Regions from separate parts of the Moritella sp. 36 genome, predicted to be linked through region 4. Evidence: predicted binding sites of a transcription regulator. Region 4 holds the regulator's gene; each other region holds the start of a gene.
What was found. The regulator sigma-54, encoded in region 4, starts transcription at its own class of promoters, with help from an activator protein. The targets are predictions, from matches to a motif close to GTTGGCACGNNNNTNGNNT.

Region 1 (8,147 bases), 2.0 Mb from region 4:
GCTGAACTTGAGCCGATCATTTCCTCACTGAACTTCTCGCTAATTAAACTCGCAGTCACTTGCTCTTGGCGTTGCACTCTTTGGTCTAATGCAAAGATTAAGTTGGCGGTTTTTATCACAGCTTCGGTCAAGCCAATCATGGAATTCAGGATTTGTGGGTCGAGAGAATCGAAGCGTTGTGGATTAAGCGCATCCATAGTGACAATACCCCACGGCTTGTTATCAATCACTAAAACCGCGCCCATACAATCGTGGACATTAAGTTGTCCATCTGGCGTTTGGATCAAGCCGTCATAAGGATCGGGTAGATCACAGGCAGCATCAAAACGGAGTACTTTTTTTTGTACTTCATTTTCGTAGTTAGCTAGAATCTGCTCAAATCTTGGATGTTCTGCAATGGGAAAATGTCGCCCCATTGCTTCTATTTGTAAACCGTTAGCCGATTTAGGCACCAAATTATCGCCTTCCAGCTTGAGTAATACACACGCGTCACATGAAAAAATATCCCGCCATGACTGCAATAATCGGTTATATCTTTGGTGCTTAGGTAGTTCTCGAGAAAGGTCATAGATAATCGTATCTATGCTCTCGATAAAACGGAGATTTTCCATTGTAACTAGTCCTTAAATCGGTCATTCAATAAGTATTAGTTATAGCACTGAGTAGTCATAGTGACAACATAAAATACTACAATTATATTTTTATAAAAAGCAAGGAGTTAAATAACCACCTTAGAGCTATAAATACACCAGCCTAGCTTGATTTATATCAACTATATTTATCGATTTACTTAAAGATTTTAACCAAGTATCGAACATGTGATAAAATCAGCATATAAAATATTTTACTAACTCAATCTGCCGAGCTAATACTCGATATAATAAGGAATTTTTGTGTCTTCAACACAACCAGCACATGTCGTCATTATTGGCGCAGGCCCTTCAGGCTCGCTCGCTGCTGCACTACTAAACAAGCAAGGCATTAACGCAACTATTATCGAAAAATCAATATTCCCACGTTTTTCTATTGGCGAGAGTTTATTGCCAGCGTGTATGGAATCACTTAAAAAAGCCGATATGTTTGATGCTGTCAACGCTGCTGGTTTCCAATTTAAAAATGGCGCTGCTTTTCATGCTTCTGGCAAATACACTGAGTTTGATTTCACCGATAAATACACCGCAGGTGAAGGTACTACATTCCAGGTACAGCGTGGACACTTTGACAAATTGCTTGCCGATTGTGCAGAGCAACAAGGCGTCACGATTAGCTATGAGCACGAAGTTAAAAACGTTGATATTAGGAGAGAAAAACCATTATTAACCGTCTTAGATAAAAATCAAAATAGCTATGAAATAGAAGCTGATTTTATCCTTGATGCCAGCGGTTTTGGTCGTGTATTGCCTCGCTTACTCGGACTGGAAGAACCATCAACTCTGCCTCCAAGACGCGCTATCTTTACCCATATTGAAGATAACATTACTGCCAATCACTTTGACCGTAATAAGATCTTAATTTCCGTGCATCCAGACGACAGTAAGGTTTGGTATTGGCTCATTCCATTTAGTAATGGAAGTTGCTCGTTTGGTGTAGTAGGTGAACCAGAATTCTTTGCCAACTATCCTGATGACCACATTGAAGCGTTAAAGCAATTAGCCAAAGAAGAGCACAACCTAGCGGCGTTACTTGCACAAGCAAACTACCCTAACGCTTGTGGCTCTATCATGGGTTATTCTGCTAACGTGACTAAGTTGTTTGATCGCCATTATGCTTTGCTTGGTAATGCGGGTGAGTTTTTAGACCCGGTATTCTCGTCTGGTGTGACGATTGCGATGAAATCAGCTGAGCTTGCAACTGACTTATTAATAAAACAGTTCAACAATGAAACCGTTAATTGGCAAATGGAGTATTCAGATACGCTCATGACCGGTGTTAACGCATTCCGTTGTTATGTTGAAGGCTGGTATAGTGGTGAATTCCAAGATGTGGTTTTACACGAAAATCCTAATCCGAAGATCAAACAAATGATCTGTTCGATTTTAGCAGGTTATGCGTGGGATAAAACCAATCCGTTTGTCGCAGAACCAGCCCGTCGATTGAAAGTCGTTGCCGAGCTTTGCAAGTCTTAAGTCAATAACGAAACCTTCCTCAGTCATTGAGGAAGGTTAATAATTGAGCTCAACAATAATTGAGTCCAAACTTTAAAATTACCCTACAAGAGTTTTTCTATAAGCACTTCATCTATATATTTACCATCTATCTTAGCGTGTTTTTTAGCTATGCCAATAACTTCAAATCCCTGTTTTAGATAGGTTGCCAATGCATCTTGGTTATCATTCCGAACATAAGCAAACAATTTCTCATAACCTTTGGATCTTGCTCGTTCAAACGTGGCGTTAAATAAGCTGGATGCAATACTCTGTCTTCTATAGCTACTATCAACATAGGTGCCGATGATGCCGACATGATCAAAGGCATGGGTATACGTTGCAAAAGGTTCTACGTTTTGAAAGCCTACAACGTTTGATTCTTCTAAGCTGACTGCAACATTAAAGACCCCTCTTTCAGGGAAGTCCTGGATAAATTTTTCTTCCTCTTCAAGTGAAAAGGTTGTGTCGAGAATCGTATAAAGACCAGCCTCTACGATAGGGTTCAATATGTTGATAATTCCTTGTGAATCTTCTTTTTGAACGTCTCTAATTATCAATTTCATTTTGTTCCTTCGCTGTATGAGGTATCCGGCCAAAGCAAAGTAAGTCAACCATTACAGGTGGTTATTAGCGCTTAAATTATCAATGCGTGATACCTATTGCTATATGTCAGGCTTGCAATTGCAGCTGGTATATATGTAAGTCCTGATTTTCATTACCTGCATTCATGTAGTTAGGTATTGAACCCACTAACTCCGCACCCGATTTTTTTGCCACACTAATACTCGCAATATTCTTTTCAAGACACCTAAATTCAATTATTTTTGCATCAGTACTCTCTAACAAAAAAGAAGGTAAATGTGCAATGATTTTAGTCATGATTCCATTACCATGCACAGCATGTGATAGCCAATAGCCGACCTCAGCAACACCACTCTCAGTTGAAATAGACTTAATAGCAAAGACACCACAAACTTGTGCATTGAATTTTATTTTGAACCATCGAGAACCTGGCAAGCCACTATGTAAACGTTCTACTATGTATTTATGAGCGGATACTTCATCTCGGACGCCATCAACCCAATAGAGATACATCCCTAATTGGGGTCGACTGGATTCAACTAAATTTAATATAGTTAAAGAATCACCTTCCTCTAGAGAAAGTAATTCGATGCCATCTGTAACATTCAATTTCATCTTAACTCCTTTATGAACAACATCTTAGCAATTTCAGGCAACAAGGTAAACCGGGTGAACATTAAACTTAATTCCATTTAGTTCACACACATGCAGTTGTCATTTGGACACCGCGTTGTGTTATTGACAACTAAATACGCGTGTCATAATAACAACGAACTCATAGTAAAAACAATAAACCAATTAAAAACAACAACTTAAAAACTTGGCACGACTACTGCAATAGAACAAACATAAAGATTGATGTAGATCAATTTATTTCACTAACCTATACAAGGTAGCTAATATGTTAACGCAACACACTATTGATATTATCAAAGCGACTGTCCCTGCTGTTTCTGTTCATGCCAATGATATTACAGCGCATTTTTATCCTTTGATGTTTAGAGAATATCCAGAAGTAAAGCGTTTCTTCAACCAAAAAAACCAAGCAGGTAATGCTCAGCCTAAAGCATTAGCTAATGCACTTGTTGCTTATGCAGCTAATATTGACAATCTTTCAGTATTAGAAAAAGCGGTAAGTGTAATTGTAAATAAACATGTTGTTCTTGATATTCAACCTGCGCATTATGAAATTGTTGGCGAATGTTTATTAAAAGCGATCAAAGCTGTTTTAGGTGATGCCGCTACAGATGAGGTTATTGATGCTTGGGGACTTGCATACTGGCAACTCGCTGACCTACTTATCGGGGCAGAAGAAGCTGTTTACTCTGCTAATGAAGAAGAAAAAGGCATGTGGCGTGGTGAACGTGAATTTAGAGTAACTACAAAAGCAGCTGAAAGCGATAACATTATGTCATTCTACCTGACGCCAACCGATGGTGAACCAGCGCCTTCATTCACACCGGGTCAATTTTTGGGCTTAGTATTAAACATTGATGGTGAAGAAACACGTCGTCAATACAGTTTATCTGATTCACCAAACTCAGAGTACTTACGTATCAGTGTTAAACGTGAAGAAGGTGGCGCCGTATCGAACTACCTACACGATCGTATTCAAGCGGGTGACACACTGCACGTATTAGCACCTGCGGGCGACTTCATCCTAAAAGACAACAACAAACCGGTTGTACTGGTAACAGGTGGCGTTGGTATTACTCCAGCAATAAGCATGCTAAATAGCTTAAAAGGCACAGACCGCCCTATTCACTTTATTCATGCAGCAATGAACACCAAGGTACATGCATTCCGTGACCATGTAACAAACCTTGCAGCTGAAAACGAAAACATCAAACCCTACTTCGTTTACAGTGATGCAACATCAGAATGTAAACCAGATGCAACAGGTTTCATCAACTTAGCCATGCTTGAAGACAAAATCGGTGATGATCGTGATGTAGAATTCTATTTCTTAGGTCCAAAACCTTTCATGCAAGCAATGAATGGCTTCGCACCAAAATTAGGGATCCCGGCTGAAAATGTCCATTTTGAATTCTTCGGTCCGTCAGAAGATCTAAATATCAACCCAACTGCTTAGTTTTAAAGCAAAGGACTGATATTATTTAAAAAAGACTTGCCGATAATTTGGATGCGGGCTAATATTTGTCTCGTCTTAACGACATACCAAATTATGCTCGCTTAGCTCAGTTGGTAGAGCGCTAGCTCGACATGCTAGATGTCACAAGTTCAAATCTTGTAGCGAGCACCATTTTTTAATGGTACAAACAACGCGTCCTTAGCTCAGTTGGTAGAGCGCTAGCTCGACATGCTAGATGTCACAAGTTCGAATCTTGTAGGACGCACCAAATAATGAAGCCTTGCTCAATGAGCGAGGTTTTTTTATATCTAAAATTCAGAGTTTGTTATATTTGAAGTGCATCGAGAATAGTTAACATTAAGCTTGAAGGCATTACCACCACAGGTTTTAGCAAAACCCATACACAGCAAACCCGCTAAACCAATTAATGTGCAAACCGGCTTAGCAAAGTTTCAATACTGATCAACACTCTTGGTATTAAGTGTTTAAATCCCGCGCTTTCAAAGCTCAGATAAACAAGAACGACTATCAACACCCGCATCGTTCAAAACACTTAACTGATTAACAATAATCGCTTTTAGTTCAGACACCGCAGCGACATAGTCTGCATCAACGTGTTGCAGAGCTTCATAACCAGGGAAACTTAATCTTAACTTACTCATTTGCTTATCTATGCTGTTAATCACCAAGACTGAACTTGCGTGATAAATTTTAACTAGCTTATCTGCTTTCTGTTTATCAATAATAGATAAACCCTCTAAGATCCCTGCTTCACCCACAAAATGCTCCGCCATTGCAAACTCAACATCTTTATACCATTCGCGCACCGCCAGCAGGGGCACAACATCAGTATTCAACCCCTTGTGATACGTTGCTAAGATCGGTGCTTGTTCAAACAGCTCATCAAAGTGTGCTTGAGTATTAGCGTATTTGATCATGGCTGGAAATAACAGCTTAATGTCATCAAGCTTTAGCTGTTCATTTGTTGCGAGGATTAATGCTTGTTGCTTAGCATTACGCCATTTAGATGAGAACCAACAAAACATCCCTGCATTATCTAAACAGCATTGAAGATTTCTCAGTGTACTCGCAGACCCTAACTTATGAGTATTTACAAACGGCGCGAGTTTCTTATTTAACGGTTTTAAAATGGCTAACAGCTGTTGTAATTCAGCCAAACGAAAGTCCATTTCATAACAATTAAAACTATCATCCCTTAACGACCACAGTGCTTGTGGCGCACTTTCGATAATCTTCACCAATGCTGCAAGCTGTTCGCGACTGGTTGCAGAACCTTGAAAACAAATATGTAACCTTGATGGTAAACTTGTGATTAACGGTGAATAGCTATCTTGCAATTGCTGACAGCTAACGAGAACAGCATCAAGTTCAAGGATCTGGAATTCTATCGCTTCAAGTGTCATCAAGCCCGAGATACCCAAGTTACTTAGCTGTTTAACAGCGCAAGCATGTGAATCGTCGTTTAGTATTTTATCTTGTAGTAAACGATTCGTTTCCAAAGATGACATTATTTTATCCTACTCAATATTAGATTATGCAAATTAACCACATGTTAAGCTTAACATAATCAACTTCAAATATTTAACAGGCTTCAGCTTACCTTATTCCTAACACTTAATCGACCTACTTCATCTTACCCGCTATTCAGTAGCAGAAGAACACACAGCCCTAACACGTCAAGAACCCATTAAATTATTAGATCCAGATCAATTAACAAGAAATAACTAGAACTAAGACTGGCATAGTTGTTGAATGTGAATAATTAGTTATTTAAATATTTATTAAAAACTGTTTAAATGTTGTAGTTATTATTGATGATATAAATTCAGTGAATTCAAAGAAAGTGGTGATCTATGAAGACAAAGCCAGTATTAGACCAATTCATTCAGCGCCACCAGTTGGATGCAAACTATTTAACCCATGCATCAAAAAATTTTTCGAGTGCACTGTTAAGTATCGTAGCGCACCAAAAACAAGCAAAACAAACCTTCCTCGTTGGTATTAATGGCTGTCAAGGTTCAGGTAAGTCAACGCTTGCTGATTATCTAGGTACTCGCCTAAGCACAGAGTTTGACTTAAACGTCGCGGTATTATCACTTGATGACTTTTATTACAGTCGGCATCAGCGCAACGAACTGGCCAACCAAGTTCATCCTTTACTGCGTACCCGCGGTGTTCCCGGCACGCACGACATGAATCTTGCTAATGTGACATTAGATAAGCTGTGTGCAGGCGCAAGCGAAAGCGAACCAGTAAAATTACCGAGATTTAACAAGTTTGCAGATAACCCTTACCCACAATCACAATGGCCAATTGTTGACCGCCCTATTGATGTGATTATATTGGAAGGTTGGTGTTTAGGTGTGCAACCCCAGTTAATGAAAGAGCTTATTTATCCGATCAACAAATTAGAAGCAATAAAAGACAAGTACGGAATTTGGCGCAGTTATGTTAACCAACAATTAAAGCAGAACTACCAGGAATTATATCAACGTATTGATCATTGGATCATGCTTAAAGCACCCAGCTTTAACAGTGTACAAGCATGGCGATTAGAGCAGGAAAACAAACGTCAAACACTTGAAGAAAATACTGGCCATAAGCAAAAAGAAACATTCATGACAAGTGCAGAGGTCCGTAACTTCACCGCTTATTTCCAGCGTATTACCGAGCAGTGTTTAGCCACGCTTCCCAATCAATGTGATTGGGTATATGAGCTAGATAATCAGCGTAACATCGTCAATATAGTGCATCAACAATCGCTAGGCGAAACTGCTACAGATTCAATTTAGCTATTTGCTCACTCAATTTAACTGATTATCACTAAATCTAACTGATAGTAACAAAAAACAGAATAACCGTATAAACGAGTCCTAAACCAGCAAGTCCCATGATAAGTCCCACTCTTGCCATGTCCTTGCTGGCAACTAATCCAGTTGCATACGCCAACGAATTAGGAGGCGTTGAAACAGGTAATATCATTCCTAGTGACGCAGAACAAGCCACCACAACCAGCATCACCAATAATGATAAGTCATCCATCGATGTTGCGACCGCTGCTGCAATTGGCATTAACAAATTCGCAGTTGCGGTATTTGAGATAAAATTTGCCATCAACCAACACACAAAAGACATGACCAAGATAACTAACAAGGCTGGTAACACGGAGTAATCAATCGCATTTGCCATCACTCCCGCTAACCCTGTTTTATCTAATGCAATACCAATCGCAATACCACCAGCAACCAGCCATAACACATCCCAATTAATTAACTTCAATTCTTCTTTACCTATGATGCCAGTTA
Region 2 (8,147 bases), 1.1 Mb from region 4:
CCAACTTATCGTCAGTAACGGCGTTAAGGACAGCCTAGGTAATAGTTTTGTAGGCCTAGAAAAAAAATTTACGGTATTAGATCCAGGTAAACGCTCATTTAAAACAATGAATGTTACCCTAAATACGAATGAGCAAGCTTCTCCTTATTCTGGAGAGCTCACCAATGGGGTAACGATTAAATCAATACTGATTGGTAATAATGATACAACTTATATTAATTCTGACTTGGTTACTGAATTCGCGAGCTTGCTTAATTTTGGTCGTTCGACTCCCCTTGTTATCCGCAAAGGTTCTATTTTAAATAGTTCGAACCTGAGCGTTAAAGTAGGGGGGACATTTTCAGCAGGTTACGATACAGGTAATATTCGCATGACTACTATTTCTGATGCGACGGGTTATTTAATTAATAATACCAGTTCAGATCATAAATACGCACCAAAGCAATTACACCTGTTTATGGATGTCGCAATGACAGCTGATGGCTATACTGAAAATGGTAAGATAAATGGTAGGGCGAATGGTGGTTTCAGTCAGAATATTATGCATCTTGAATTTATAGGGACGGTTAGAACTGAAGGGCCAAGGATGATCATTGATGCTATCAGTGAAATTGACTTGAAAATTTTAGGTGTTGATGATGCACATGCGAAACTATCATTTCATATGGAGTCATATACTAAAGCAGAAGCAGAAGCGCTAGCACTTACTGCCGACACTCTCTTACCTGTATTCCATTCTGCTTACCCTAACAGGAACACTGCGCACTTTAGCTTAGGTGACAATATAATCATTACCTATAACAAACCGCTAGATGTCGCATCATTACAAAATCTTATTCTTAAAGATGAAAATGGTATGGCTGTGGAAACATATATTTCGCAGGACGGTGCTTCCATTATTATTGCCCCGGTAGATAACTTAATCCCATTAACGGCTTATACGGTCTCTGGTGAAGTTAAAGATCTTACGGGTAATCGTACCCATGTAATGCAAACTTTTAAGACTCCAAATAAAGAACAAGGTACAGAGTTTGAAGTGAATGGTAAGCTTGTAGCTCGCTATACTGCCCCAACCGTTGAAGGCATGGTGCCAGGCTATTCATGCGCCTTTGAAGACACTGACTTAGGGCTGGATATTGCGGGTCGTTGTGCTGGTGGTCTAAAGGTGGAGGTAGAGGATAAATCGGGTAAAAAGAGAGGACCTGACCAAAAGTTAAATATCTTTAATTTACAAGAGGATCGCGATATTTTTGTCGTGTTCAGTCAGCAGATGGATAAAGCCAGTATACGTTTAGGTGAAACGTGTGATACAGGTTCGTTCCGTGTCGAAATTGTTGAACCTAACGGTTCTGGTAACTGTATCGGAACGGTTCCTGGTGTGCTCAATTATGAGAATAAAATCTTAACCTTTTCTCCTGATGAGAACTGGCACGATCAAGGTTTAAACGTATATCGTTATTCTTTAATTTCTGCGGAAGGTGAAACTAAAGGTAGCGTTGATTGCTCTAGTGGTGAGGTACTATGTAGCGCACAAGGTTACCCTTTACAAACAACCTTGCTTAAGTCTGATAGTAATGAGAGTCGTGGTGGCCCTGATATGTTAATGCCATTTCGTGCAGCACCCGCTGACAACTTAGTGTTTAATCCATTAATGATGCCAACAACCGATACCAACCGTGATTATCGTTGGGACCCTGTGAAAGAAGAGGTGCAGAATGGTAATTTAGCCCAGTTATCTATACTAGAAGTAAAGGGCCTTTTGAAGCGAGGTACGGTTGGTTGTGAGTTAGATAAAATCTGTAGTGACGATTATGCTAAAACGTATATGAGTGGTTTTATGCCGACGGAAGTCGGGGAGTATGATGCAGAAAATAACCGAATACCGGTTAAGGTCCATAGTGCGCAACTGATATCTTCAAGCGTAGACGTTACGGTTGAAACTGGTATTTTTTCTATGGTCATGACTGTTCCAACCGGAACAATGATTATGCGTACTAAGTACCCAGTGATAAATGGTAAAACAGAAGTGCCAACGGGCTATATTATTTGGAATGAAAAAGAAAATAGGCTTAATTTTAAAGTTGATTTAGATATATATATGGATAATCCATTCATGAAGATAATTTTTGGTACTCATAATCTTCATAGTTATCCTGTTACTCTTAATTTACAAGGGCCCCTAACATTTTTAGAGGATGGTCGTATGAATATTGAATTAAAGAACTTAAATCAAATTGAGCTCGATGTTGAAATGTACATATTGGGGAATATTGGCAATATGAAACTCGCTATTGAACCTGGTAGTATGGCGTTACAGCAGGTTTCACAACCAATGAAATAACGCTTAGCTATGTTCATGGCTCCACCTAAGCTGTTACGGGATTGTAGGTGGAGCTTTGATAGCTGAGGTTGTGGTATTTAGGTCTACTTTGTACTTAAATTTAAGGCTAATTGGCACTCCAGACTTGTTGACCTGTCCGGCTGAAGTTATAACCACCGAGTTGATCTCCCTTAGCTTGGATCTTCATATCAGATAACGACTGTAGTAATTGCTGCTGCAAGGTACGGAAATAGATATTTTTGGGGATCACCAGTTCAAAAGCTTCGGTACTTAGCGGAATAAAACCTAAACCAAATTCGCCTGCAGTGCTTTGACTCGCGCAGCCCACATCCGCTTCTCCACGGGCAATGCAAGACGCTAGCTCTCGTTCACTGTGACAAGTTTCCGCTGCGGTAAGCATATCGACAGTGTAAGCATGATTATGCAACCATTCACCTAAGGCGCGCATACTGCCAGCCCCTTCTTGACGTAGTGCCCATCGCCAACGTGAAGTTAGTAATTCTTGTAAATTTAATGAGCGAGAGTTCACTAAATCGGCTAGTTCTTTGTTAACCACTAAGCCTTGTTGACGCTCAAAGGCGTGGATCAGCACCCAGTTTTTATGCCCTGGATATTGCTGTAATAATGCAGGGTGACGTAAGCTTGCTTCTTCTGCATGTCCCCAGTGTATCGCACAAATATCCACATGGCCTTTACTGAGCATGGCTAAACCTTGGCGAGTGCCTGTTGAGGTATAACCAACCAGTGCGGTGCTGCCAAGCTTTTGTGCCATCTTCCCCACGACGAGTTGCAAGAGTGGATCATCAGAACCAGCGATGAGTAAGCGGTCATTCAGTACGCCGTTATGGCAAGATTCCAGTAGCCATTTATCCAACATCGCTTTGGGAAATAACCATTTACCCGTTACTTTCGTTGCAGGCAAATGACCATCGTTAGCCAGTGTGTAGACCTTTTTTTCATTCAGGTCTAAATACTCAGCGACTTGCTTTACATTCATAAAAGCAGGGAAGTGTTCGCTCATGCACTTTTACCGATTAGTGTTGATGATTGTTCTTGTGATGCTGTTTGTGCAAGTGCTTCTGCGTCAGGGCCTTTGACATCTAAAATCAGGTTCGCCATACCGTTATATACTTGAAAACGATTACCTTTAGCGCGAGCAACCATGGTAATACCCAGTTTTTTTGCTAAGTCGTAACCCATTTGTGTAGCACCAGATCGGGATAATAATACCGGGATCCCCATTTGCGCTACTTTAATCACCATCTCAGACGTGAGGCGGCCTGTAGTATAAAAGATCTTATCTTCACCTGTTTGACCTTTTAACCACATCTCCCCAGCCAAGGTATCAACTGCATTGTGACGGCCTACATCTTCGACAAACGATAAAATAGTGGTGTCTTTACACACTGCACAGCCATGCACTGCACCGGCCGCTTTATAAGTTGCGTTGTGGTGAGTTAATGCTTCTAACAAACCATAGAGTTTTGATTGACGTAATCTAGGTTGTGGCAGTGTGATACCTTCTAGTTTTTTCATTACATTGCCAAACATGGTGCCTTGACCACAGCCTGAAGTAACGGTTTTTTTCGATAACTTATCTTCTAAACCATCAGTATTTTCACGGCTGATCACGGCTGCAGAATTTGTATCCCAATCAATAATTACTGATTCAATCGCGGCAATGTCTTCAATGAAACCTTGGTTTTTTAAATATCCAAGCACGAGGTCGGCAGGTCGGGCTCCGAGCGTCATCACTGTTACGATTTCTACCCAGTTTAAGTAAATCGTTAGCGGATGTTCACACGCGATCTCTTTGGTCATAGTATCGCCATATTCATCCATGATGTCGACGGTCATAGTGTGCTCAACTGAAGAATTGGTTTTAATTATTTTTGGTAATTGCGGCATCGGAAGTCCTGCTGGTTTATATATCTATCAAGAGGTAAGCAAAGTTCATTCCAACTTATACCCTGCACCTTGAAGTAACTTGGGTATCACCATTTTATTTGTCACTTATCTTGAACTTGGTCTAAATTTTGCTGAGTAGGGTGCGTTATATAAGAAATTATAAAAATACTAAATAATTATAAAAATAGAATAAAGGAGCATGTGTGCAACAAATTGATGAACATAAGCGCTTAGAAAAAGACGAATCAAGTTGGCCAATCAGGTTTCGTCTTTGCTCTGAAGAAAAGCAAATTGGACGCTGGACGACGCTGTCTTGGTCTATTGATAATGTCGAATTATATGATCACAACCACACGCAAGACGATGCTAGCACTGGCACCTGTTATGAGCGTGTATTAACGTTATACCGCGATGAACGAACTGATTATCGTTTTAACCTCAGTTCACAAGACCCGCATTTGTTTATTGTTTGTGAAGAAAATAATGAGCAGCTATCGCCGTTACTTATCACTGTCGCGCAAAGTGTCGCAAGCAGTTACATGGATGGCGATTATCAAGTGTTACATATTCAAATGCCCTTACCAGTTCAGGCTTGGATGGAAGCATTCATTGGGCGTCATGGCGAACTGATTGAATTTAAAAAGAAACGTTATAAAGATAAAAAAGGACGTTCAAGTGGCAACTAACTTTTTTCAACGTTGGTCTAGCCGCTCTCTGACGGCTAAAGACAAAGCTTCAACAACGTTATCGGAAACGAATGAAGCCGTTGAAGAATTAACTGAATCTAAGCAATTTTCTGAGCCAGTTTATGATGCTAACGCAGAAATTAATCAAGCCGTTACGCTAGATAAAGTGACGAATGATGCGGTAGATAAGCAGAGCGATATTGCAGACAAGAGCAGTGATGACGTATTAACAATTGCAGATGCAGATAGTGTGACATTTGACAGCGGCGTCGTTTCATTTCTAAAGCAGGGGGTTGATAAATCAGTAAAAAAAGCGGCGCTCGCTAAATTGTTTCATTCAGATGAATTCAACTATATCAGTGATATGGACGATCATACTGAAGACTTTTCTAATATCCCTAAACTCGACGATAGTATCGCAAAGCAGTTACGTGGTTGGGTTAAGACAGTATTAGAAGAACCTGAGCAAGTAGAAGACCTCAGTATTGAACGAACAGAAGAAGCAGAAATGTCAGCTGTTGAAGATGAAACAGTTGAACCCGTCACGGAAGATTTCAAATTATCGCAAGGCTGCGATGAGCCACATCACAAAATTATTCAGCAAGGTGAGACATAAAGGGACTAATAACCCTTATTTTAATCGGGACAATTTGATACAGGCGTGATCATTTGTAGCGACAAAATGTCTCAGTTGGAAGTACATCAACTGTCCTTATCTGACTTTAGTTCTTTATAGGTCATTTTTTTCCGTTAAAAGTTGGTTCGGTTATTGCTCTATTAGCTACAGCATAAAGTACGGTAAAAACCGTACGGCAGAAAGAGCTTCGGGCACTAAACTCGCAGTTTAATCGGCACCAATTTTTGCGGTGACGAGTATACAGGAATAGCAATGTTAAAAAGTATTCTAGAAACATTTACAGATAGCAATGGTCAAGCACGCTTAAGTGCAATCGCTGGTACGGTTGAATTATCGAATTTGATCCCGCCAACGGTCTCTTACGAGAGCCGAGGGAATCTATTGATCATTGGTCCGCACGATACTATTACTACACTGGCCCCGCAATTTTCAACACTTAATTCAGTGACACTCCTTGCGACTTCGCAGGCAGCTGAAAACACGGCGAAAACAAGTAATGACATTAAGGTATTTTTTAGTAATGACGTAACAATAAAAGGTTACTTAGGCGCATTCGAAGTGAATTGCCGCGTAGCTGGTACATTACTTGATACCTATGTCAATCTAGCGGAAGTAACTATCGGTGGTGATAGCTTTGATTTAGTGGTTGATATGAGTGCCGAGAGCATTATCAACACCGAGATCCCTGCACCTGGTTATTACCCTGTCGGCAGTGGTAAAGCGGCGATTGCAGATGTGATTGAAACCTTACCTGACATGCTTGGTACGTTTGATAAGCCTAAGTATTTCCGTTTAAATAATGACAGTTGTGCACATTCATCCCGTGGTGTGAGCGGCTGTACACGTTGTGTTGATGCGTGTCCAGCGGGTGCGTTATCAAGTAATGGCCATGCGATCGAGATTAACCCGTTCTTATGTCAGGGGGTTGGTACTTGTGCAACGGCTTGTCCGACAGAAGCGATCACGTATGCATTACCAGATCCAGAGAAAACCCAGAACTTCATTTATCGTTTGTTAAACAGTTATCAAATGGCGGGAGGTGTAAAGCCGACGATCTTATTCTTTGGTAACCGTGATGAAGAAAACGTTGCAGCGAAATTACCGTCATTACCATCGAATGTGATCCCGATTGCACTGGAAGAGTTAGCAACTGTGGGTGTCGATACATGGTTTAGCGCGCTGATTTATGGTGCGCATCAAGTACTGTTAGCAACGAATATTGCTTACATGCCTGCGACAATTGACCGCGTTTTAAAAGATGAGTTAGCCATCGCGAATAACTTCTTAACTGAACTTGGTTTTGAAGCAGATCGCATTTGCTTGTTTGAACTTAGCTCCGCGGCTGAATTTGTGGCGTTCCCTGCATCTTTGTTGCCTGTGGTAGATAACAAGATCGCAGTGATGGATAGCGGTGTATTAGCCGAGCAATTATCAGGGACTAAGCGTGAGAAATTGTTTAGTGCATTAGATAGATTGCATGCGCAAAGCACAGTTAGACCAACATTGTCTAGCGTACCTGAAAATGCACCTTACGGTAGTGTTGAATGTAAAACAGATGATTGCACGCTATGTATGGGGTGTGTGGCTGTATGCCCAACCCGTGCATTACATGCTGTTGGCGGACGCCCCGGTTTGCAGTTCAAAGAGCAAGATTGCGTGCAATGTGGCTTATGTGAAAAAGCTTGCCCAGAGCAAGTGATTAGTCTTAAACCGGGTGTTAACTGGGATGCTGAAAGCCGCCAAAACACCGTGATGATCCATGAAGAAGAGCCTGCTTGCTGTTTAAGTTGCGGTAAAGCATTTGCGCCAGCATCGATGATTCAAATGCTGACCGAGAAATTACAAGGTCATTCACAATTTCAGGGTGATGCTATTCGCCGTTTATCTATGTGTGAAGACTGTCGTGTACGCGATATTTTTTCTGACATGGCTGATGATCCAACAAGTCAGTTGCGAGTGTAAAACGAAATGATGGAAACACAAAACATGTCACAGCCAGTTGCTGAAGAAACAAGATTACGTATCGATATCTATAGTTTACTTGCTCATCTATTACGTAAGGCACCGGATGCTGACGTCATTGATTGGTTAGCGAATTTAGATGTGGATGCACCGAACGAACTCATTCAAACCACGGGAATGTCGGCAGCTTGGCCGTTATTAAAACTCGCGTCACAAAAGACCTTATTAACCGCGGTTGAAGATGAATACCAAGATTTGTTTATTGGTATTGGCCACGGTGAGATCGTGCCGTTTGGTTCTTGGTTCCTCACCGGGTCATTAATGGAAATGCCATTAGCGCATTTACGCCATGATTTGAAAAAGCTGGGTTTTCAACGCGATGAAGACGTGAAAGAACCGGAAGATCATATTGCTGCATTGCTCGAAGTCATGACGATGTTAGTCGCAGAAAGTAATCAAAAAGTACAAGCTGAATTTTTTAATCGTCATATAGATACCTGGTTTGAGCGTTTTTGCCAAGATTTAAAGGTGGCGAAAAACGCGGTGTTTTATAGCGCCGTCGCCGAGCTAGCTTTGCAATTTTTAAGTATTGAAAAAATACGTTTTATCGACG
Region 3 (8,147 bases), 1.0 Mb from region 4:
TCATTGGCTTTCTTTGCTTATAACAAAGGACTTCCGCTATCAATTCGTTCGGTATTCTATCCGATAATTGGTGACAGAGCGTGGGGCTGGGCTGGACACATTGTTGATGTTATGGCTGTGCTTGCGACGTTATTTGGTCTTGCGACATCGCTTGGTCTAGGCGCGCAACAAGCGGCAAGTGGTATCAATCACGTGTTTGGTATTGATGGCGGTATTGGCTTACAATTGATTGTGATTGCCTTTGTGACTTTAATTGCGATCTTCTCGGTTATACGTGGTATTGACGGTGGCGTTAAAGTATTGAGCAATATCAATATGCTGTTTGCGTTCGCATTACTTATTTTTGTCATGATCATTGGCTTTGATGTGATAACGGTATCAATTCCTGAAACCCTTATTGCTTATGCACAAAACTTTGTTAGTTTAAGTAATCCTCATGGTCGTGATGATACAGCGTGGATGCACGGTTGGACTGTATTCTACTGGGCATGGTGGATCTCATGGTCACCATTCGTAGGTATGTTCATTGCACGTATTTCTAAAGGCCGTACAGTACGTGAGTTTCTTTGTGCGGTGATCTTTATTCCAACGCTAATAACACTTGTGTGGATGGCGACGTTCGGTGGTATTGCTATCGATCAAGTTGTTAATAAAGTCGGTGAATTGGGTACCAATGGTTTAACTGATATTTCACTGTCTTTATTTCACGTATACGATGCACTGCCGTTTGGTGATGTGTTATCAGTATTATCGATTATCTTAGTATTAATCTTCTTTATTACGTCATCTGACTCTGGTTCACTTGTGATCGACAGCATCACATCGGGCGGTAAGATTGACGCGCCAGTGCCACAACGCATTTTTTGGGCCACTGTAGAAGGTACAATTGCGGGTGTTATGCTATGGGTGGGTGGTACGGAAGTTCTACAAGCTCTGCAAGCCGGTGTTGTAACGACGGCATTACCATTTACGTTTGTATTGCTAATCATGTGTGTCAGCCTCATTAAAGGTCTGAACTCAGAGCGCCATTTATACAAGTAAAAACTGAATTGAAAGTTAAGTGTTAAAGCTTAAGTATTAAATTTAAGTTTGAAAATGGCATCTTTTAAAATGTCATTTGGTGAACGCCAACGGCCTCAAATGTATGCTTGAGGCCGTTTTTTGTTCTAGTCAGATCGCAAATTTCACGCATTATAATTTCAACGGTGTGTTTTACGTTATATTTTAGGATATGGGTTATTTTAAATACACACGGAGATATGGATGAATAAAGTAATTCTAAAAGGATTTATCATAGTCCCGACGGCTGATTTGTCTGCGGTTAAGAAAGCGCTAATAAGTCATAAAGAGTTAACGCGTAATGAACCAGGATGCTTGATGTTTAACGTCACTCAATCTGAAATTAACCTTAACCGTTTCGATGTGTATGAAGAATTCATTAATAAGGCTGCGTTTGATCAGCACCAAGCTAGGGTTAAAAACTCAGCGTGGGGCAAGGCTGCCGCTAATGTAGAAAGACATTATGAGATACTTGAGTAAGTTATAATCGGTTAACAATATGTCAGTGAATACAGAGAAAGGAGATTCTGGTGGCAACCCTGCGGGCGTGGTGCTTAATGCCGATAAGCTATCAGATGCGCAAAAGCTAAAGGTAGCGCAAGCGGTTGGCTATTCTGAAACGGCCTTTGTGTCGAATGATGAAGTCGATTTTGAGGTGTCTTTTTTACCACCACCAATGACTATATTTTTGAACAAGGCAGGGCGATGAATTGTGCGTCGATTATCACAGCATCTGTTGGTTTCAGGACGCTAAGATAACCAGTGTTAAAGTGGGTGGCGTCGCGAATAAAATCGGTTCGATGAATGGCTATGATGTAGTCATTTTTATTGTGCTGAATCATTTATAAAAAAACCTATTTATAAGGAACTGTAAATGTCACTTGAGTCTGCAATTACATTTTTTATCGCGATATTTATTTTTGGTATCACGCCTGGACCGGGTGTATTCGCGATCTTGGCGCGAGCCATGGTCGATGGCCCCAAAAAATGTATCATGCTCGCAATGGGGATGATTGGTAGTGATGTGCTTTATCTAATATTGGCCTGTTTGGGTCTTGCTACCATTGCTGAGAACTGGTCCGAAGTATTCACCGCTATTCGTTATTTAGGTGCCAGTTATCTGATTTATCTTGGTTATAAAATGCTGAAAGCCTTACCTCAGATTAAAAGTGACATTCAAGCTGAAACAACAGCGCAGAAAGAAAAAGCAATGTTAGCGAGTTTTACTCAAGGTTTTTTAATTTCAGCCTCAAACCCGAAAGTGATCTTGTTTTATATTTCATTTTTGCCAACGTTTATCGATCTGACCGTACTAACGGCGCAAGATATTGCGTTAGTATCCGTCTTGTCATCGATTGCCTTGATGTCTGGGTTGATGTTGATCGCTTTAGGTGCGAGTCGAATGGCTGGAATGCTAAAGACACCAGCGGCACATCAGCGATTAAACCGAGGTGCTGGTAGTATTATGATCGCAGCAGGTGCGTATTTGGCGATAAGTAAGTAATATTAAGTTTATCTGTAGCCACAAAAGAAAACACGATGAAAATTCTAGCTTTGGTATTTGATGATGGCAAATTTTTGACTTCTCCAGGTGCCTCAGCGGGTACTTATGCCGTTACGATCTGAAATTATTTAATCTTGTCTGTTTTGTTTGAGCAGTAATCCACCTATGATGATTAATATCATATTTTTTTATCTACCTTTTCTTCTAAAGTGAAAATTTCCTTGTTCTCTATGGATGCTAGGCTTAGTGTAATGATAATTATTTTCATTTGCTGGTCGGGTTTTTGGCTGGGCAGTACAATTGATATCAGGTGAAGTGAATTATGGATACAAATTTAAAGTTTAAAGTTAATCATTGGATTAAAAGCGATCCCGATCCCCGTACTCGACAGGAATTGCAGGCGCTTCTTGATATCAATAATGAAGCTGAGTTGCAGCAACGATTTTCGGGACGGCTCGCATTTGGTACTGCTGGGCTTAGAGGTATTGTTGCCGCTGGTCCTATGAGAATGAATCGCTTAGTAGTACAACAAACTTCTGCGGGTTTAGGTGCATACCTTAAACAACAGGTAAAAGATATTGAGACTCGAGGTGTTGTCATTGGATTCGATGGCCGCCATGATTCAAAGCAGTTTGCCCACGATGCTGCAGGTGTACTCGCTGCAATGGGAATTAAAGTTTATTTGACCAGTAAGGTAGCGCCGACACCGTTAGTTGCATTTGGGGTAACTCACCTTAATGCCGCTGCGGGTATTGTCGTAACTGCTAGCCATAATCCGCCTCAGTATAATGGGTATAAGGTATATTGGGGTAACGGTACACAGATCATTCCGCCTCATGATTCAGGAATCGCAGCATGTATAGATAAGGCAGCAACAGAAAGTATTCGTTTACTGACACTTGAAGCCGCGTGTGCTGAAGGTCGACTTATTATGCTGGAGGATGATTACTATCAAAGCTACCGCCAAGGGATAAAGGATGCAGCTGTGCTGCAGAATCATACCCGGCCAGAGTTAGTGAGCCTATCCTATACTGCCATGCATGGTGTTGGCGCCGAAATGGCCGAAACAGTGCTTAACGATGCAGGGATATCTCAGGTTTATTCAGTGGCGTTGCAGCGAGAGCCTGATGGAGACTTTCCGACAGTCAATTTCCCTAATCCTGAAGAGAAAGGTGCGATGGATCTTGTTATTGCCGAGGCGCAGAAGCATGATGCAACGCTGGCTTGTGCTAACGATCCTGATGCAGATAGGTTTGCTGTGGCTGTGCGTACAGAGACTGGTAAGTATCAGATGCTCACTGGCGATCAGGTCGGCGTATTATTGGGTCATTACCTCATGAACCACGCAAGTGAACATAATCGTTTAACCTGCACAACTATTGTTTCCTCTAGTCTATTATCGAAAGTAGCAGCTAGCCTAGGTGCTACTTGTTTGACAACCCTGACTGGTTTTAAGTGGTTAACGAATGTGGCTATGGCTGAGCAAAGTGATGATAACCAGTGTTTGTTTGCCTATGAAGAAGCCTTAGGTTATATGGTTGGCTCTATGGTATGGGATAAAGATGGTTTATCTGCACTTGTGGCATTTGCCCAGTTAACGGCAGAGTTGGCTAGCCAAGGACAGACTGTTTGGGATCGGTTAGAAGAGATTTATCGTGAGCATGGGTTTCACTTAAACACTCAGGTGAGTATAGCCCTTCAACCGACGACGCCGAACATTGGGGATTGTCTGCGTAAAGATCTACCGACAGAGATTGCTAATAAACTGGTTTTGAGTACGGATGATATTAGCAGCGGTCTACGAATCTTTAAAGATGGCTCTACAGAGTCAATTGATTTACCTGCTAGTGATGTGCTTATCTTCAAGTTAGCAGGTGGCTCGCGCGTTATTGTTAGGCCGTCAGGCACTGAACCTAAAATCAAATGTTATTATGAAGTGGTCGAAACCATGACCGCTGAAGATAGTTTAGATAGTGTTCAGGCTCGAGCTCAGGCCGAGATGGATGCCTTTATTTTGGTTCATCAGGCATCATTGCCTCAGTAAGTCGATTTTATTATTATGATTTTGCGCACTAATTTGGTGCGCTTAGCTATTTCAAGCACTACTATCGTCCTTTAAAACCTTATTTCAAAGTACTAAAATTTACTGTAACCCTTATTTTCACGTATTTTAAATACATTTTCCTTGTGATCTACGCCTACTTCCCCCAAAATTATAGACTTGGCTGAATTTTTGCTTTATCTATATATAAATGAATATGAATATGCGTAAACAAGGATGAACATATGCAGAAGCTAAAACAAATACCCAAGTGGGTTAAAACGACATGTCCTTATTGCGGTACCGGTTGTGGTGTCGAAGCGCAAGTAAATCAAGATAACTCCGTTACTATTCGTGGTGATGAATCACACCCAACCAATTTAGGTAATCTTTGCTCTAAAGGATTAACGCTAGCCGATACCCTAGTCCCAGAAGGACGTCTTACCGAATGTTATATTCGTGGCCAAGCGCAGAGTATGGAAACCACATTAAGCTATGTTGCATCATCGTTTAACAAAGTGATTGCCGAGCACGGCCCTGATGCTGTAGCCTTTTATGTATCGGGTCAGTTACTTACCGAAGATTACTATATTGCCAACAAATTGATGAAAGGTTTCATCGGCAGCAGTAATATTGATTCTAATTCACGTCTGTGCATGTCTTCTGCTGTTGTCGCTCATAAACGAGCCTTTGGTGAAGATGCAGTACCTGCCTGTTATGCCGATATTGAAGAAGCTGAACATATTTGTTTAGTGGGCTCGAATCTCGCTTGGTGTCATCCCATTTTATTCCGCCGTATTAAACAGGCGAAAATGGCAAATCCGAATTTGAAAATAACTGTCATCGACCCGCGTCGCACGGACACCTGTGATATAGCGAGTTTGCATTTAGCTATTCGACCGGGTACGGATGTCGCACTTTACAATGGTTTGTTAGAATTTCTTGATCAAGAAAATGCATGTGACCTCAATTATATCGCTCAACATACCGAAGGTTTTGAAGAAGCACTCGCGTCTGCTTATCAATCAACACCAAGTTGGGCTGAACTGGCTGAATTCTGTAATCTTGAACTCGATATTATGATGGCTTTTTTCCGTCGTTTTACTGATATTGATAAAACCTTGACGCTATTTAGTCAAGGTGTCAATCAGTCGACCAGTGGTACGAACAAAGTAAATGCAATTATTAACTGTCACTTAGCGACAGGCCGTGTTGGTAAACCGGGCGCTAGTCCATTTTCTGTGACCGGTCAGCCTAATGCCATGGGTGGCCGTGAAGTGGGTGGCCTTGCCAGTATGCTAGCCGCGCACATGGATTTTACCCCAGAAAGTCATGCACTGGTGAGTGAATTCTGGCATACCGATAAATTGGCGACAAATACTGGTGCCAAAGCTATTGATATGTTTGACCAAGTGCACGAAGGCAAGATTAAAGCAATTTGGATTATGGGTACCAATCCTGTTGTAAGCTTACCGGATTCTGACAAAATTCAGCAGGCGTTATTAAATTGCCCGCTGGTGGTTGTCTCTGATTGTATTGCTAAATCAGATACCATCGCCTGTGCCGATGTATTGTTACCTGCGCAGGGGTGGGGTGAAAAAACCGGTACCGTGACTAACTCAGAACGCTGTATATCGCGTCAACGTGGTTTCTTACCGAGTGTGGGTGAAGCAAAAGCCGATTGGTGGTTATTAGCTGAGGTAGCCAAACGCATGGGGTTTGGTAAAGCATTTAGTTTTGACAGCGAAGCAGACGTATTTTCTGAATATGCGCAGATGACCGGATTTAAACAAGAAACTTTACCGCGAGGTTTAGATATCGCGGTATTAGCAGAACAAGATTATCAAGAGCACCAGCCTATGCAGTGGCCAATACATGGTGACGAGTCACAAGCGCGATTATTCACTGATGGCCAGTTTTCAACACCGTCTGGTAAAGCTAATTTCATCTCGCTTTATTACAAATCAGCGGCAAGTGAAGTCTGTAAAGATTATCCAATGATTTTAAATACGGGTCGTAACCGTGACCAATGGCACAGCATGAGCCGAACAGGGTTAGCAACAAAACTTAACGGTCATATGCCTGAACCGTTATTGTCGATTAACCCACAAGATCTCACCGAACGCGGTCTTGTTGACGGTAGCTTAGTTGCGGTTGAAAGTTTACAAGGTAAGCTTCTAGTACGTACACATGCCACGGTGAGCCAAAACCCTGGTGAGTTATTTCTACCGATTCATTGGAGTCGTCAAAACGCCAGTGCAGGTGCTATTTCTAGTTTAGTAGCTGGACATACCGATCCGTTATCTGGACAACCGGAAAACAAGTATACTCCCGTGAGCGTCAGTGCGTGGTCACATTCATCTCGTGCTGCGTTATGGAGTCAACGTCGTTTACAAGTTGCTAAGATATTACCTATGGTGGATTATTGGGTTGAGCGTCGTTTAGAGCAAGGTTTCTTATATTATCTTGCGAGTGTTGCTGAGCCTGCGACTTTCTTTCAGCAATTAAAATTAGCCTTGTATAATGGCTATATGACCAAGCAAGTTGATTATAACAATGCAGCCGAACAGAAATACCGTTTTGCTATGAGCTTTCAGGACAATTTGGATGTCAGCTTAATGGTAACCCCTGCTAATGATGTTGATGATGATTCTTGGTTAACCAGCTTAACCATGTTAACGCCGGATGTCGGTTTACGTGCAACGCTAAAAGGAGAAGCGGAAACCCCGTCAAGTCGTATGATATGTGCATGTCATCAAGTGACGGAGAATGACATTATTAAAGCCGTCGAATCAGGCGCTGATACTGTTGAAGCTGTTAGCGGTTGCAGCAAAGCGGGGACCGGGTGTGGTTCTTGTATTCCCGAAATTAAACGGGTAATGGCAAGTTGTGAAATTGCCATTACCCTGGTGAGTTAATTCATTGCTAAGAGATTTAACTCATCGGATTAGTGGCTTGCTGGCAGTATATAAAGGTAAATTGTCACAAAGTGGCAAGCGCTACCGAGTAACACGAATATGTGCCAAATAGCGTGGTTATACGGAATACGTTTATTGGCATAGAAGATTGCGCCAATTGAATAAGCAAGTCCACCGGCAATCAGCCAATACAGTGCGCCGGTGGCGAGTTTACCTAATAATTCATCGCCAGAAAAAACAATTAACCAACCCATAATAAGATAGAAAAACAGCGATACCTTCTTAAATCGTTCAGCCCAATAGATTTTAGCTATGATACCAAATATCGCCATTGACCAGACCACAGCAAAGATACTCCAGCCTAATACACCACGCAATTCAATGAGTAATAGTGGAGTGTAAGTCCCAGCTATTAGCAAGAAAATAGCGCAATGGTCGAGAGTTTTTAATTTTGCTTTAGTCGCTGGAACCGTTGCATAATGGTAAGCACTTGATGCAAAAAATAATAAAAACATCGAGATGCCATAAATACTAAAACTGGTAATACGCCAAGGATCAGCTTGTTGTATTGAGGGTACTAATAGTACGATAAGCGCGACGATACTCAGTAATGCACCGATGATAT
Region 4 (8,147 bases):
CGCTAATTCAGGCACGTGCATGAAACGGTTTTCAAAGATCGTTTCAATGATAGTTGAAGTACCTTTCGCCACTGTATTTAATACCGTGAACTGTGCTTGCATATCTGTTGGAAAACCAGGGTAAGGCACAGTCTTGATATTTACCGTTTTTAATTCACGACCTTGCATATCAAGCGTGATCCAATCATCACCAGTCTCAACCGTAGCACCCGCTTCTTCAAGCTTTAGCAATACAGCATCGAGTAATGAAGGGTCTGTTTTATGGCATTTAATTTTACCACCAGTGACAGCCGCAGCAACAAGGAAAGTACCCGTTTCGATACGATCAGGTTGCACTGTATATGTACCACCATGAAGCGCTTCAACACCTTCAATGGTTAATACGTCAGAACCAATACCACTAATCTTAGCACCAAGTGAATTCAAGAAGTTAGCTAGATCAACCACTTCAGGTTCTCTTGCTGCATTCTCAATAGAGGTGATCCCGTCAGCAAGTACTGCTGCCATTAATAGATTTTCAGTACCTGTTACACTGACCATATCCATTAAGATACGCGCACCTTTTAAACGACCATCAACGCGGGCTTTAATGTAGCCTTCTTCAACGCGAATGTCCGCTTGCATCATCTCTAAACCATGAATATGTAGATTCACAGGACGAGCGCCGATTGCACAACCACCAGGTAAAGACACATCCGCAGTCGAAAATTTAGCCGTCAAAGGACCTAATGCTAAGATCGATGCTCGCATCGTTTTAACTAATTCATAAGGGGCTTTTTGACAATTAACAGAGCCAGCAGTAATAACAACATCACCTTCTGCGTTGCGTTCAGCCTGTGCACCAAGCTCACGTAACAATTGCAGCGTGGTCTTAATATCTCTTAATTCAGGAACATTCTTAAGAGTGATCGTTTCATCACTTAGCAATGTGGCAAATAAAATCGGCAGTGCAGCATTTTTAGCACCCGAAATAGTCACATCGCCATTTAACTGACAAGGACCTTTAATTAAAAACTTATCCATTCTAATCCAGCCTAAGAAGGTAATATGAATTTACGTTCGCGAATCCATTCTTCAGGTGTGTATGCCTTGATGGATAACGCATGAATACTATTTGATGCAATCTGCTCTTTTAATGGTGCATAAATAGCTTGTTGTTTTTTTACACGGTTCATACCGACAAACATCTCGGCGACAGCGATAACTTCATAATGGCTGCCTTCACCTTTAACGTGTAATTCCTGGAACGTATATTCATTCTCCAGCAATGTTTGTAATTCTTTAATATCCATAATACTTAAATCCCATGATGTCGCCATTCTAAGCGTAGTTAAAACCGTACATGCCGCTAGCGTTATTGTAATAGACCCTTAACTGCACGTTTAGTTTTAAGTGAATGGCAATCTAGCTGAAAGAATTGCGCTTAAAACTAAAGTATTAAAATAGCCCAGTATTCTAAAAGTAATCGGTATAATACACAATCATAAAAGCATAACTATGTGATGATTTTTCCCCTTCAATCTTGAATACTAAACAAGATTTAACAATTTACCTTTTCTTTCAGTGCAAAAAGACCGAAAATAGTGTTCTTACTTATTCAATTTTTAAACTGTGCCGATGTTAACTACAAATATTATTATTTTAATTCTTGGATTTATTGGCCTGGTAATCAGTGCCGATAAATTCGTCTATGGTGCCGCAGGACTAGCGAGAAACTTAGGTATTTCACCACTGGTTATTGGCCTGACAATTGTCGCGATGGGTTCGTCCGCGCCAGAAATGATGGTCGCTGTATCGGCATCACTTAATGGTTCACCCAACACAGCTATTGGTAATGCGATTGGTTCTAACATTACCAACATCACCTTAGTATTAGGTATCACCGCGTTAATAAAACCACTGCTCGTAGGCTCAGCAACGATCCGTCGTGAGATCCCGATGGTATTAATTACCACACTACTGGCGGGTGTTGTGCTATGGGATTTAAAACTGGAAATGTACGAAGGCGTGATTTTATTATTACTCTTCTTCATTACTATCATCACCTTAACTATCCTAGCATTAAAACGTCCAAGTAATGATCCACTTATCCAAGAACATAGTGATGACGTACCTGAAGGTGTACCAACCTGGAAAGCGGTTGCTTGGTTAGTCTTCGGCATGATTGCATTACCTGTCAGTTCACATTTTCTTGTAGATTCTGCCGTTGTTATTGCACAGTATTTTGGCATGAGTGATTTAGTGATCGGCCTAACTATTATTGCTATTGGAACTAGCTTACCTGAACTCGCCGCATCCGTAACTGGTGTACTTAAAGGTGAAGATGATCTTGCTATTGGTAATATCATTGGTTCTAATATATTCAATATCTTAGCTGTATTATCACTACCAGGTATTTTAGCTCCAGGCATGATTGACCCGGCGATTATTAGTCGTGATTTCTATTATATGCTTGGCGCAACTATGTTAATGCTGGTGATGGCAATGGGCTTTAGAGGCCGTCCAGGACGTATTACTCGTGTTGAAGGTGCCATTTTACTCGCTGGTTTTGTAGCGTATCAATTCATTGTATTTAGTAGCATTTAACATTGTTTAGTCTAAGTATTAAACAATATTTTCATTAGGGAGTAACCATGTCGAGTCAGTTTAACTATTGCCAAAGCGCGCTTAATGTCATTAACACGGAAGCGGCAGCGATTTCTCAATTAAGCCAATATATTGATGCCACGTTTACCGAGACTTGTGAATTATTAATCGAATGTAAAGGTAAAGTCATTGTGACAGGCATGGGTAAATCAGGTCATATCGCCAATAAAATTGCCGCGACATTAGCCAGTACCGGAACCCCTGCTTTCTTTGTGCATCCAGCCGAAGCAAGCCATGGTGACCTTGGTATGATTGAACGTGGTGATGTGGTTATTGCGTTATCTAATTCAGGTGAATCAGATGAAATTTTAGCGTTATACCCAGTACTTAAACGTTTAAGTATTCCCATTATTGCGATGACAAGTAATGATAATTCAACCATGGCGCGCGAAGCAAAAATTAGTTTATGTATTAAAGTTGATAAAGAAGCTTGCCCGTTGGGATTAGCACCTACATCGAGTACTACTGCAAGCCTAGTGATGGGTGATGCTATCGCTGTAGCCTTACTTGAAGCAAAAGGGTTTACCGCTGATGATTTTGCACTCTCTCATCCCGGCGGTAGCTTAGGCAGAAAATTATTATTACGTATTTCAGACATTATGCATAAAGGTAACGACGTACCAAGCGTACAACAAACCGAGACAATCTCTGATGCGCTATTAGAAGTCTCTAGCAAAGGGCTTGGTATGACGGCGGTTAATAACGGGTCTAAGCTGGTTGGTATTTTCACGGATGGTGATTTACGCCGTATCCTTGATGCACGTATAGATATTCACCAAACCCCAATCAGTGAAGTAATGACACAAAGATGTGTTACTATTAATAGACATATCTTAGCTGCAGAAGCCCTTGCAGTCATGGAAAACAAAAAAGTTAACGGCTTAATTGTCGTCAATGAACAACAAGAGCCCGTCGGCGCCTTCAACATGCATGACTTACTACGCGCAGGTGTACTATAAAATGATCAATACATTATACGGTCCAATCCCACAAGACATCTTAACCAAAGCAAAAACATTAAAACTACTCATTTGTGATATAGATGGTGTTTTTTCTGACGGCCGCGTGTACATGGGAAACGACGGTGAAGAACTAAAAGCCTTTCACACTCGCGATGGTTTTGGCGTAAAATCACTCCTTAATGCCGATATCGAAGTTGCTGTGATCACTGGCCGTCAATCGACAATTGTAGCTAACCGTATGCAAGGTTTAGGTGTTAAGCATATCTATCAAGGCCAAGACAACAAAGTGATCGCATTTAATATGCTGCTCGAAGAACTAAAAATATCGCCAGAGCATGTGGCTTATATTGGTGATGACGTCATTGATTTACCAGTAATGAATCTTTGTGGACTCAGTGTTGCCGTTGCCGATGCCCACCCGCTTGTTAAAAAAAGTGCTGACTTTAGCACCTCTATTCGTGGTGGCTTTGGTGCAGTAAGAGAATTAGCAGATCTAATCCTATTGGCCAAAGGGATCTTAGACCAAGCACAGGGCACCTCTGTATGAGCCGCCAAAACATAGGAATTGTGATTCTCTTTCTTTGTGCACTTGGTATTTGGCGTTTTTTTTCGCCTGATGACGAGTCTGCAACGGCACAGTCAACCAAATATCAGCCTGATTTCACCGCTCAAATACTACGTAGCGTTGAATTTAGTATTGATGGAAAAATTATACGTCGCATTTTTGCAGATAGCATGGAGCATTATGGTGAGTTAGGCATGACAATGTTTACTAACCCCGTTATTATTATTTATGATGAAAATGCACAAGCGACATGGAAAATCAAAGCAAAAGAAGGTAACTTCAGTAGCGACGACGTGGCAACACTACGAAACGATGTTGTCATCAAGAATATGAAAAAAAATGATTATATTGATGCCATTACTACCAGTTATTTACAATTAGAGCTTGCCGAAAATTTGGTGCATAGCGATCAGTTAATTACCATTTCAGGGGACTTATTTCATCAAACAGGTGTCGGACTTGAAGGTGATTTAAAGCAAGAATACATGACTATCCTTAAGCAAGTTGAAGCGATTTATACTAATGATGAAAAAATATAAAGTTTTACTATTAACATTATTCATGAGTAATTCAGCCCTCGCATTAGAGTCTGATTTTACAGAGAATGTAGTCGTTAATGCCAAACGTCAAGAAGTGTTTATTAAAGAGAACCGAGTCATATTTTATGATAGTGTCGTGGTGACTCAAGGGACGACATTAATTCATGCCGATAAACTCACGGTCTTAAGCTCTGGCGAAAAAGGCACAGAAGTAATGATTGCCATAGGGTCGCCAGCCACTTTTTATCAAGAGCTTGATGACGGTAAGAAAATTAATGGCGAAGCAGATGAGATCCGCTACGAGCTAGGTAAAAAACGCTTAATCTTGTCAAAAAATGCACATTTACGCCAAGCTGATAGCGAAGTTAAAAGTGACAAGATTATCTACCAAATTGACAAACAAGAAATGATAGCCGAAAGCGGCAAGCATGAATCTGATCGAGTGATCACTATTTTCACTCCTGAAGACAACAAAACTAATTAGAGTAGATGAATTCATATGGCACGTTTAAAAGTATCACACTTAGCAAAAAGTTATAACAAACGAAAAGTTGTGTCAGATGTGAGTCTCGAAGTTGAATCAGGCCAAATTGTTGGTTTACTCGGGCCTAATGGCGCAGGTAAAACCACCACCTTTTATATGGTAGTTGGCTTGGTTAAGCGAGATCATGGACAAATCTTCATTGATGACCAAGAATTAACGCATGAGCCAATGCATATTCGTGCACAACAAGGTATTGGTTACTTACCCCAAGAAGCGTCTATTTTTCGTCGTTTATCGGTAACGAAAAATATCATGGCAATCTTAGAGTTACGAACTGAACTCACGCGTTTCGAACGTGAAGAAAAGTTAGAAGAATTATTAGAAGAGTTCCATATCACCCATATTCGCGATAGTTTAGGCATGAGCTTATCGGGTGGTGAACGCCGCCGTGTTGAGATTGCCCGCGCGCTTGCGGCAGATCCAAAGTTTATTTTATTAGATGAACCTTTTGCTGGCGTTGATCCAATCTCGGTAGGTGATATTAAAAAAATTATTCAACATCTGCGCGATCGTGGTTTAGGGGTATTAATTACCGACCATAACGTACGTGAGACACTCGATGTATGTGAACACTCTTATATTGTGAGCCATGGACATTTGATCGCATCTGGTACTTCTGAAGAGATTTTATCCAACGAAAAAGTGAAAGAAGTATACCTTGGTGATCAATTCCGACTATAGTTTGATATTGATACGTTACCGCATTTAAGGAAGAGAGAGTAGTCGTTAGATGAAGCCATCATTACAACTTCGTATGAGTCAATCTCTGGCAATGACGCCACAGTTGCAACAAGCGATTCGATTATTACAATTATCGACCTTGGAGTTACAACAAGAGATTCAAGAAGCATTAGACAGTAATCCGCTACTGGAACAAGAAGATCCCAACACAGCTCAAGCAAACGATACAGAAAGTAGTGATGAGCATAATCCAAATAATAACGACGCAGTTACCGATGCCAGCCAAATAGAAGTTAGTGATGCGCTCGCCAGTGAAGCCATGCCAGATGAATTGCCTAATGACAGTAATTGGGATGATGTCTATACCCCTCAAATACAGACTCACAGCAGTGCGGGTAGCAGTATTGATGGTTTAGACCAAGTCTATCAAGGTGAGACCAGCGAAGGCTTATACGAGCATCTCATGTGGCAAATGGAATTAACCCCATTTTCTGACACTGATCGTGCTATTGCCGTTGCGATTATTGATGGCATTGATGATCATGGCTACCTTAATCAGACTTGTGAAGACATCCTGTCTAGCGTCAATAACGGTCACCAAGAACTTAGCGACAGTAGTAAAGAAAATAGTGAAGAGCAAGTTGAATTAGACGAAATAGAAGCAGTATTAAAGCGTATTCAACATTTCGATCCCATCGGCGTTGCAGCGCGTTCATTACAAGAATGTTTATTGATCCAACTCCAGCATTTACCTAAAAACACACCTTGGTTAACAGAATGTCAGCAAATAATTCAGTCTCACATGGATTTATTAGGCAATCGCGACTACCGTCAATTAAGCCGTAAGACAAAATTAAAAGAACCACAGCTTAAAGAGATCATGCAATTAATTCAGAGTCTAGAACCCAGACCTGGCAATGTTATCGATCAGACTGAAGGGCTTTATGTAATTCCCGATGTTTTAGTAAAGAAAAAAAATAATCAGTGGGTAGTCGAGTTAAATCCTGACATTGTGCCAAGATTAAAAGTGAACAATGAATATTCAAACTTGTCGACAAGCAATCGTAGTAGCAGCGATGGGCAGTTTATTCGAACGCATGTACAAGAAGCTAAATGGTTTATTAAAAGCTTAGATAGCCGTAATGAAACCTTACTAAAAGTAACTAAAAGTATTGTTCAACGACAAATTGATTTTTTTGAGTATGGCGATGAAGCCATGAAACCTATGGTTTTAAATGATATTGCCGAAGAAGTGGAAATGCACGAGTCAACCATTTCACGGGTAACAACGCAGAAGTTTATGCATACACCACGCGGTATTTTTGAACTTAAGTTTTTCTTTTCAAGCCATGTAAGTACTGACAATGGCGGAGAATGTTCATCAACCGCTATTCGAGCATTAATAAAAAAATTGGTCGCGGCAGAAAATGTCATTAAACCATTAAGTGACAGCAAGATTGCTGATTTACTTGCTGATCAAGGTATCAAAGTGGCTAGACGTACGATTGCAAAATATCGGGAGGCACTAAGTATACCACCGTCTAATCAGCGTAAAAGCCTATTATAAGGCTAATCCAACCTTCATAGGGGAGACATATATGCAAATTAATTTAACCGGTAGACATGTAAACATTACAGACTCACTGAAAGATTATGTTGATAGCAAGTTTTCCAAATTAGAACGGCATTTTGATCATATAAACAATATCCATGTGATTTTAAATGTCGAAAAATTACTTCAAATTGCAGAAGCAAAAATACATTTAAATGGGGGGGAGATCTTTGCCGTGCATGAACACAATGACATGTATGCCGCAATTGATGGCTTACTGGATAAGCTCGATCGCCAAGTGATTAAGCATAAAGAGAAGTTGATTCGTCATTAATTTTAATCTCGCCACAGATAACCTAAAGGAAAACCACTTTTTCCTTTAGGTATTAATGCTTCTGACATAATTAAAACATATCATATCCAAATCAATTGCGGGATAATGAACCCATTATTTTATATCGCTGTGAGGATAAAAGATGAAATTAATAATAGTCAGCGGCCAGTCAGGATCTGGTAAATCAATTGCATTACGCGTGCTTGAAGATCTAGGCTACTATTGCGTAGATAACCTACCAGTAAAATTACTACCACAACTGCTAAAAACCTTAAATGACCAAACCGAAAAAGTGGCAGTGAGTATTGATGTCCGTAATTTACC

Region 1: the regulator sigma-54 is predicted to act here: its motif matches at 3,549-3,567, upstream of hmpA (NO-inducible flavohemoprotein).
Region 2: the regulator sigma-54 is predicted to act here: its motif matches at 5,692-5,710, upstream of HWV03_RS18560 (4Fe-4S dicluster domain-containing protein).
Region 3: the regulator sigma-54 is predicted to act here: its motif matches at 4,784-4,802, upstream of HWV03_RS05745 (nitrate reductase).

What each region holds. Positions count from the first base shown of each region.
Region 1 is NZ_CP056120.1:2,282,516-2,290,662, reverse strand. It holds gene norR (nitric oxide reductase transcriptional regulator NorR) at 1-611, opposite strand, end outside; gene HWV03_RS10300 (NAD(P)/FAD-dependent oxidoreductase) at 894-2,126, shown strand; gene HWV03_RS10295 (GNAT family N-acetyltransferase) at 2,210-2,710, opposite strand; gene HWV03_RS10290 (GNAT family N-acetyltransferase) at 2,817-3,344, opposite strand; gene hmpA (NO-inducible flavohemoprotein) at 3,631-4,821, shown strand; tRNA gene HWV03_RS10280 (tRNA-Val) at 4,917-4,992, shown strand; tRNA gene HWV03_RS10275 (tRNA-Val) at 5,014-5,089, shown strand; gene HWV03_RS10270 (hypothetical protein) at 5,322-6,350, opposite strand; gene HWV03_RS10265 (hypothetical protein) at 6,696-7,634, shown strand; gene HWV03_RS10260 (SLC13 family permease) at 7,672-8,147, opposite strand, start outside.
Region 2 is NZ_CP056120.1:4,204,352-4,212,498, reverse strand. It holds gene HWV03_RS18585 (Ig-like domain-containing protein) at 1-2,341, shown strand, start outside; gene HWV03_RS18580 (helix-turn-helix transcriptional regulator) at 2,448-3,362, opposite strand; gene HWV03_RS18575 (formate dehydrogenase accessory sulfurtransferase FdhD) at 3,359-4,249, opposite strand; gene HWV03_RS18570 (DUF3305 domain-containing protein) at 4,453-4,935, shown strand; gene HWV03_RS18565 (DUF3306 domain-containing protein) at 4,925-5,551, shown strand; gene HWV03_RS18560 (4Fe-4S dicluster domain-containing protein) at 5,825-7,534, shown strand; gene HWV03_RS18555 (TorD/DmsD family molecular chaperone) at 7,559-8,147, shown strand, end outside.
Region 3 is NZ_CP056120.1:1,239,998-1,248,144, forward strand. It holds gene HWV03_RS05720 (BCCT family transporter) at 1-1,041, shown strand, start outside; gene HWV03_RS05725 (putative quinol monooxygenase) at 1,264-1,539, shown strand; gene HWV03_RS05730 (PhzF family phenazine biosynthesis protein) at 1,559-1,768, shown strand; gene HWV03_RS05735 (LysE family translocator) at 1,934-2,563, shown strand; gene HWV03_RS05740 (phospho-sugar mutase) at 2,886-4,607, shown strand; gene HWV03_RS05745 (nitrate reductase) at 4,850-7,522, shown strand; gene trhA (PAQR family membrane homeostasis protein TrhA) at 7,552-8,147, opposite strand, start outside.
Region 4 is NZ_CP056120.1:236,422-244,568, reverse strand. It holds gene murA (UDP-N-acetylglucosamine 1-carboxyvinyltransferase) at 1-1,023, opposite strand, end outside; gene HWV03_RS01125 (BolA family protein) at 1,035-1,292, opposite strand; gene HWV03_RS01120 (calcium/sodium antiporter) at 1,618-2,586, shown strand; gene HWV03_RS01115 (KpsF/GutQ family sugar-phosphate isomerase) at 2,634-3,605, shown strand; gene kdsC (3-deoxy-manno-octulosonate-8-phosphatase KdsC) at 3,607-4,155, shown strand; gene lptC (LPS export ABC transporter periplasmic protein LptC) at 4,152-4,712, shown strand; gene lptA (lipopolysaccharide transport periplasmic protein LptA) at 4,735-5,196, shown strand; gene lptB (LPS export ABC transporter ATP-binding protein) at 5,212-5,937, shown strand; gene HWV03_RS01090 (RNA polymerase factor sigma-54) at 5,987-7,504, shown strand; gene hpf (ribosome hibernation promoting factor) at 7,536-7,823, shown strand; gene rapZ (RNase adapter RapZ) at 7,966-8,147, shown strand, end outside.